DNA from 2 places in the Paenibacillus intestini genome. Region 2 is predicted to be linked to the other one. Evidence: riboswitches for the same ligand, from Rfam matches in the RefSeq annotation. Region 2 holds a riboswitch; the other holds the start of a gene.
What was found. A riboswitch is a leader RNA that binds a small molecule or an ion and turns the genes downstream of it on or off. The one in region 2 is predicted to bind thiamine pyrophosphate.
Positions count from the first base shown of each region.

Region 1: it holds a riboswitch for thiamine pyrophosphate, as region 2 does, so the genes downstream of both, thiM (hydroxyethylthiazole kinase) here and J2T16_RS01400 (thiamine phosphate synthase) in region 2, are expected to answer to the same signal.

Region 1 is NZ_JAURUN010000015.1:6,127-10,345, forward strand. It holds gene thiE (thiamine phosphate synthase) at 1-129, opposite strand, end outside; gene thiD (bifunctional hydroxymethylpyrimidine kinase/phosphomethylpyrimidine kinase) at 129-941, opposite strand; gene thiM (hydroxyethylthiazole kinase) at 941-1,750, opposite strand; TPP riboswitch at 1,907-2,009, opposite strand; gene J2T16_RS26100 (radical SAM/SPASM domain-containing protein) at 2,239-3,120, shown strand; gene J2T16_RS26105 (S-layer homology domain-containing protein) at 3,370-4,219, shown strand, end outside.
Region 2 is NZ_JAURUN010000001.1:317,731-321,949, reverse strand. It holds gene thiS (sulfur carrier protein ThiS) at 1-46, opposite strand, end outside; gene thiO (glycine oxidase ThiO) at 43-1,287, opposite strand; gene J2T16_RS01400 (thiamine phosphate synthase) at 1,365-2,084, opposite strand; TPP riboswitch at 2,344-2,453, opposite strand; gene J2T16_RS01395 (ABC-F family ATP-binding cassette domain-containing protein) at 2,493-4,046, opposite strand; gene J2T16_RS01390 (hypothetical protein) at 4,101-4,219, opposite strand, start outside.

The sequences.
Region 1 (4,219 bases), on a different contig from region 2:
GAACAGCGTGATGCCGCCAGTGATCGCCTGGCGGAGCACCTCCACCGGGTCTCGCGTCGTATTGACGCTACCCATCACCAAATACAACTGCAGCGCGCGGCGGACCGCTTCCGCATCCCATCTGCGCATCAGCGTTCACCCCGCTGTCTGCGCTGGTACGCAAAGTGATTCGTTGGCCCGTGCCCGGCCCCGAATCCCAGCTCATCTTCAATGGCTGCCTGAATGAATGCTCGCGCGGTCGTAACGGCAGCCAGAATAGGGGCACCCTTCGCCAGTTCCGCCGTAATGGCAGCAGAGAACGTGCAGCCGGTTCCATGGGTATGACGTGTCATAACACGAAGGTTCTCCAAATAATGAAAGGAATGCCCGTCATACAGGACATCGATAACCGTACCGCTTCCCGTATCATGTCCTCCTTTAATCAAGGCATATGTTGAACCCATCTGCACCAATTGCTTTGCGGCTTCCTCGCGCTCACTCAGGTTCCGAATCGAACTCCCGATAAGTAGTTCGGCTTCGGGAATGTTAGGTGTGATAACCAAAGCAAGAGGCAGCAGATCTTCCACAAGTGATTGCACAGCCTCCTGCTGGAGCAGAGGTGCACCTCCTTTGGCAACCATCACGGGATCAATAACCAGATTTGACCAGTCGTATTGCTGACATTTTGCCGCAACAAGACGAATAATCTCGGCACTATACAGCATACCTGTCTTGAGGGCACGCGGCTGAAAGTCGACTCCCGTTGAATCAAGTTGCTGGGCAATGCCGTCGTAATCAATCGGAAACACGCCTTGAACCCCTGTAGTGTTCTGCGCGGCGATTGCAGTAATGACCGTCATGCCGTATACACCAAGTTCCTGAAAGGTTTTGAGATCCGCCTGAATTCCTGCACCGCCGCCGTTATCAGACCCGGCAATCGTTAACGCTTGAGCAATATTCATCACACACCTCCACGAATCTGACGGATTTGTGCATGCTCGGAGAACAGCGAAGGTGTCACCTGCGCCAGTTGATTTAACAATTCAATCTGGAAGCTGCCCGGCCCTTGATGAGCCGTTCGTGCTGCGGCCTGTTCGGCAGCTATACCGTAGGTTGAGACGGCTTCCACCACGCTGTTCAGCATGTCGCGCCCCGGCTCGGCAATCGCAGCAAAAGCACCAATGACTGAGCTGAGAAGACAGCCTGCCCCGGTAACTTGGGTGAGCAATGCATGTCCGTTGCTTGTGAGGAAAGTATGATATCCGTCTGTAATAATGTCGTACTGGCCCGTAATAACGACAATACAGTCAAGCTGTTGCGCTGCCCGCTCGGCAATGTCAATCCGGTCTCCTTCGCCAACTCCCGCATCCACACCTTTGATATTCCATGGCACACCAATGACATGAGCCACTTCGGCGACATTGCCTCTTAATACGGTAAGACGAAGCTCACGAACCAGCATCTGTACCGTATCGGTGCGATATGTCGTGGCTCCTGCACCAACAGGATCAAGGACAACAGGCACATGATGTGCATTGGCTGATTGTCCGGCTAGACGTATCGCTTGAACGACCTTTTCATCCAATGTGCCGATGTTCAGAACCACCGCGCCAGCCATTCGAGCGACGTCAGCGACTTCTTCATGAGCATAGGCCATAAACGGAGAGGCTCCGAGGGCAAGCAGACCATTTGCGGTAAAAGGGGCAACCACAAGGTTGGTAATATTATGAACCAAAGGATTGAGTGAACGTACACGTTCAAGATAAGACATCCAAATGACCTCCTTATTTTCAAATGATGGATATGGTTATGAGCGAGACGACTGGCTGAAATACAAAAAAGCCCCACCCATTTCCGGAGAAATGAGCAGAGCTATACGTTTGAACTGAAGTTGATCCCCATCTAGGATAGAGATCCCCTACTGCCAATAAAAGCCGCTCCACTTCCCTCCGCTGGTATAATCCAGATCAGGTTCAAAGGGTCCGAATCGTCGTATTCGTCTCAGCCGCAAGGCTCCCCCAGTGCAAATGTACAAGATATGCAGTTATGTACTCAGCATATATCCATCTTGACTTAATGTAAATAGGGCGAGGATTTAAGCCTTGAAATAGGGATGAAAAATACACTGGACTTTGTTACTGATCCGCTATTCTGATTTACCTTAGCTCGTGAACCCGATATAATGGGGATTGGCTCATATGGCCGTACTACGAATGAGGGCAGGACCGTTGTTCCTCCCGGCAGAATGGGGACCCTGAGTTGAAAACGTTCAAGAAAGTATATATTGAAATTACGAGTATCTGTAATCTGGCATGCAGCTTTTGTCCACAAACGAAGCGAGCCAAAGGATTCATCGACCCTGAAGTCTTTAATAATATATTGGATCAGATCAAACCACACACAAAACATATTTACCTGCACGTCAAAGGGGAACCGCTGCTTCATCCCAAAATTGACCTGTTGCTGGATATGGCTCATGCCAAGGGATTTAAAGTGAACATTACGACCAACGGTACGCTACTGCCAAAGACACAGCATAAATTATTGGGCAAACCTGCACTGAGACAGATGAATTTCTCGCTGCACAGCTTTGACGGCCATGAAGGTTCTACGGATCGTGACGGATATTTGCATAACATCTTGTCTTTTGTTCGTGAAGCGGTGAAACATAACGTCATTGTCTCGTTCAGACTATGGAATCTGACTCAGGATAACTTCACCAATGCTCAGATGAATCGCAATCGGGAGACGCTTGAGGTGCTGGAAAAGGAATTCAATCTGGACTTCCGTATTGAAGAAAAGGTGGTTGCGGGTAGTGGCGTGAAAATTGCACCCAACGTATACCTGAATCAGGACCATGAATTCCAATGGCCAAGCCTCGATGCACCTGAAGATGATGGCAAAGGTTTTTGTCATGCATTACGCAGTCAGGCAGCTGTGCTGGTTGATGGAACCGTGGTTCCATGCTGTTTGGATGGAGAAGGTGTCATCAACCTTGGAAACATCCATGAAAAGTCTTTTTCCGATATTGTGGATGGAGAGCGTGCGAACAATCTGGTATACGGTTTTTCCAAACGGGAAGCTGTAGAAGAACTTTGCCGCAAATGCGGATACCGGCAGCGCTTTGGAGCAGGAGCCTAAAATCATACGACAGATAACTCAAGTGTGTTATTCGGTAATATTCCGAGTAGCACATTTTTTTATTTATTATTAGGAAAGAATAGGCACCATTTGATTCATGATTTCAACTATTATGTAAAATGATAGTCTATTAATCTTGTTTTTATAAATATACATGGTATTATTATCCTACTGATCATAAAAGGGGGAGTAGTTCAAAAGTTACACTTTTGTGTTAATAACGGACGTTTAAGAGGAGTGTGTCGAGTTTTGAATTTAAAATGGAAAAAGTTTAATCGAAAGTTGTCAGCAGTACTCTCTACATCATTGATTGCCTCTATGTTTTCTATGCAATTGCTAGCCTCGGCGGAAGTGGCCCCATCATCTGTAACGTCATTTAAGGATGTTGAACACTCCTATGCCAAAACAGAAATTACGAAGTTAATTGAAAAAGGTATTTTAGCTGGATTTGCGGATGGAACATTTAAACCCTCAGATTCAGTAACACGTGCTCAATTGGCAAAGATTATGGTGGGTGCGCTTCAATTAAAGCCTGACTCTACTGTAGCTAGTTCCTTTAAAGATGTGGAGCAATCCAAATGGTATTCTGGCTATGTATCTGCACTCGTTCAATCTGGTATTGCCCAAGGAACCTCGAAGGATACGTTTTCTCCAGATAAAAAAGTTACGAGAGAGGAACTGGCTGTATTTTTCGTAAGAGCATTCGGCTGGGAAACAAAGAACGCACCAACTCAAACAACAAAGCCACAGCTCGCTGATTTGGATAAAGTATCAGACTGGGCGAAGGATTCTGTGTCACTCGCATATCAATCCGGATTTATTAAAGGTATTGTTCGGAAAGACGGAACAACAACGTTTAATCCAACGGGTGTAGCGGATCGACAAGCATTAGCAAGACTTGCTTATGAGTTTGTCATGAATAAGTCTACATATGATAATATTATGATTCCTGCGAAGACAGACGAAGATACAAACAACTCTAACCCCACAAAACCAGAAACAACGAAGCCTTCTGAAAACAGCAATAAAGGTAACAGTAGCAACAATAGCTCTACCGGGGATAATGGAAATAATAACAACACAGGTGGAAATAATGGAG
Region 2 (4,219 bases):
ACCCGTCGTCAACCTCCATCTTTTGCCCGTTCACGATAATGTTCACGACATAACCCCCTTTCTGTTCAATCGTTCAGGCGAAAATGCTTCGATCCCGATCTCTTCGGCACTCTTGCCCTCTACCATGTCTGCGATCCAGCGACCTGTTATTGCACTAAGCAATATCCCATTACGAAAATGTCCATACGCTGCATACAAGCCCGAAATCCCTTCACATTTGCCTATATACGGCAGCCCATCAGGGGTGGAAGGTCTTATACCTGCCCATGCCCGCACAAAGTCCGCCTCCTTGATTCCCGGAACCCAATAACTTGCCGCTCCAATCAATCGTTGCATACTATTTGCCGATACGCTGTGATCTTTTCTTCCTGGCAAACTGGTTGCTCCGATCCATACCTCTCCGTTTGCTTTCGGAACAATATAGACATCTTCTGCATATACCGTGCGATCGGGTCTGCCTCCAGCCTGATCTGTAGTAAACCGAACGGCCATAATTTCACCTTTCACCGGACTTGAAGGCAAAACGATCCCCACTTGATGCATGAGTTGCTCCCCGTGTAAACCAGCAGCTATGATAATATGTTTGCAACACATCTCTCCCTTAGCCGTTTTAATCCCTTGAACACCATGCTTATCTACGATCAGCTGAACATCTTGAACTCCTTCCAAAATGCGGGCACCCATCATTTCAGCTGACCTCGCATAAGCTCTTGTCAATGACACGGGCAACACTTCGCTCTCCAATGATCGGTAATAAGCGCCGTACGTATCCCGATTCAACCACAACGCTTCTCGTTGCACTGTGCTTCGATCCCACCAAAGTTGCTGCACTCCGGAAGTGGTATTTCGTCTATCCTTGTATTTACTTAGATCACCGTATGAACGAAACGGTGTGATAAATCCGTTGCGCCGTAAGCCAAGATCCATACCTGTTAAAGCGGATATTTGCTCTTTGTGCTTATGAAGTAATTCCCTACTGTCATATGCGGCTTGTGCCATGAGTGGATGAGCAAAATCCTCACTATCTGCTGCCAGCATGCCGGCAGCTGCACATGAAGCTCCGCTAGCAATCTCCGACTGCTCAACAAGCAGTACTTCCTGACCTCGGGATGCCAGTTCAAAAGCAATCGCACAGCCTATGACTCCACCGCCCACAATGATTGTTTCTGCATGAAAGGTTTCTGGTTTCTTAGTTGAAGTTTCGGATAGCGGTAGCCGCTTAAACTTATCTTGTTCACACGATGAGTCGATCACTTCCTCGGGTTGACTCGGTCCTCTCTGTACCATTTTGTCATCTCCTTGTTTGAACAACATTCCGATCTTATTAGGTTGGCGTCATTTCCAACTTTTTGATCGAGAAACATTCACTTCACCGCTTCCACAGCCTGTTTAAGAAGCGCAGCAGCATGAGCAGGGTTTGCATGTTTTAACACACTTGAGATCACAGCAGCACCCCTGGCTCCCGCAGACCTGACGGCCCGAATGTTACCTGGCTGAATCCCCCCAATTGCAATAACAGGCACCTTGACACTGGAGCACACTTCCGATAACGCATCTAATCCCCTCGCTACAGAATCCGGTTTGCTTGAACTTGCGTACACATGCCCGAAAAAAAGGTAATCCGCGCCATACTCTTCGGCAATTCTCGCTTCATGCAACGAATGCACCGATATCCCCAACCGGAGCCTCAAATCATGCTTGTTCTCCGGCTTTACCATTACTTTTGCCCTTTCCAGCATATCTTGGCTCCAATGTACCCCTTGATAAAAATAGCCTGACGAATATAGGTTCGCACCGTTGATTACAATGCGGGAAGCTGGAACACCCGCTTCTGCCATCAATTTGGCCCAGTTAAAACATTCCTGTTGCGAGAGTTGCTTTTCCCGGATATGAATGTAATGCACATAAGGCCAAATATCTTTGGCTGCCTTCAACATGACTGACTGTTCCGCTTTATTCGTAGATATCACATGTAACTCAAAAAAGTCTTGCTCTAGTCCACAGGTTGGTACAGATTTATCTGTCCGCTTGTACCACTGGTCTGTTGAAGTTTTACCTGATTCATGAGCATCATAATCAAACATCAAGGTATGCAATCTCGTTCTCGCTCCTTTCAGCTACAGGCTTGGAGAAGTAGTAATGACAAATATAAAACCAAAAAAGCCACTCCCGTAGGGGAGTGGCTGCGTATAAACAAAGGTTCAGTTCAATCACAAGCGTCTGACAAATACCTGTTAAACAGTTTGATAGTCAAATCTATAACTGTTTATTTGATATTGAACCGCTTGGCATCACGATGTAATAAAATCCTGTTCTTACGTTAAGAATCATTACTATCGTTTTCGCTGAAACGCGCCACTTCCCTACGCTGGTATGATCCAGATCAGGTGCAAAGGGTCCGGAATCGCATTCTTCCATCTCAGCCGCATCGTGCGGCCCCCCCAGTGTTCATATGAAGTTGTAGCCTATATTACCACAACCGGTTTTTTTTGTCATCGTGCTTTTTCGGACCACTCTTCTACATCCCACGTTTTGGTGACCCAGCCTTCATAAAAATCCGGTTCGTGCGATACAAGTAAAACGGTTCCTTTATATTCCTTCAGCGCCCGCTGTAGCTCAGCCTTCGCCGTTACATCCAGATGGTTTGTCGGCTCATCAAACAAGACCCAGTTGCTCTCACGCATCAATAGTTTGCACAAACGGACTTTGGCTTGCTCCCCCCCGCTCAGCATGTTAAGCGGACGCGTAATATGCTCATTTTTGAGCCCGCAACGTGCAAGATGTCCTCGCACCTCGTTCTGCGTTAGATGTGAAAACTCGTTCCATACATCATCGATCGGTGTAATATTCCCGGCTCGCACTTCCTGTTCAAAGTATGCCGTCTCCAAATAATCTCCAAGAAACGTTTTTCCGCTTATTGGCGCTATTTTACCCAAGATTGTTTTAAGCAGTGTTGATTTACCTACCCCGTTACACCCCACAATCGCGATCTTTTCACCACGTTCAATCGTCATGGTCATCTTAGGTAGTAATGGATACGTATAACCGATCTCAAAATCAATACCTTCAAAAACGGTTTTGCTGCTTGCGCGGGCATCCTTGAACTTAAATGTTGGTTTTGCTGCTTCGTCTGGTCGATCAATTCGCTCGACCTTTCCAAGTTGTTTTTCCCGGCTTTTCGCTCGACCAGAGGTCGAAGCTCGAGCTTTGTTTCGTTGAATGAAATCTTCCTGCTTTTTGATGTATTCCTGTTGCTTCTCATAGGCATCAATATGCTGTGCTTTCTGCATATCCGCCATTTCAAGAAATTTCTCATAGTTGGCCGCATAACGCGTCAATTTTGCAAATTCCAGATGATAAATGACATTAACCACTTCATTCATGAACTCTGTATCATGGGAAATCAATAGAAAAGCATATGGGTAGTCTTTCAAATATCTAGTTAGCCACTCAATATGCTCTACATCCAGATAGTTTGTCGGCTCATCCAACAAAAGGGCAGTGGGTTTCTCCAACAACAATTTTGCAAGCAGGACTTTCGTACGTTGTCCACCACTGAGAGCTGCAACATCCCGATCAAGGCCAATTGCATTTAATCCCAAACCGTTTGCCATTTCTTCCACTTTCACATCAATCAGATAAAAATCGCCCTGTTCAAGCTGTTCCTGAATATCTCCCATTTCTTCAAGCAACTGCTCAAGTTTGTCTGGATCGGCATCAGCCATCTGATCCGTAATGGCCATCATTTGCTTCTCCAGTTCCAGTAGCGGCAAAAAAGCATCTTTAAGCACATCACGAATGGTCTTGCCTGGTGTTAACTTCGTATGTTGATCCAAATAGCCATATCGAACTTTTGGCGTCCATTCCACTTTACCGCTATCCTTAAGCAATTTTCCGGTGAGAATATTCATTAGGGTTGATTTTCCGGCACCATTAGCCCCAACCAGACCCACTCGTTCTCCAGCAAGCAGACGAAACGAAACATTTTTAAATAACGTACGGTCTCCAAAATTGTGACTGACGTTCTCTACTGACAATAAACTCATAAGATGAGACTGCTCCTATCTATATACATTACTTTTAGTTCACGTTCCAAAACCCTATTCTAGCACAGGTTCAGTCTTTTCTGAAAGTAATGACACTTGCGCGAAGCAATCATATTCGAAATAACCTCTGGCCGCTGCCTGTCTTGCAGTTGTAAACACCTCTTCAGCACGAA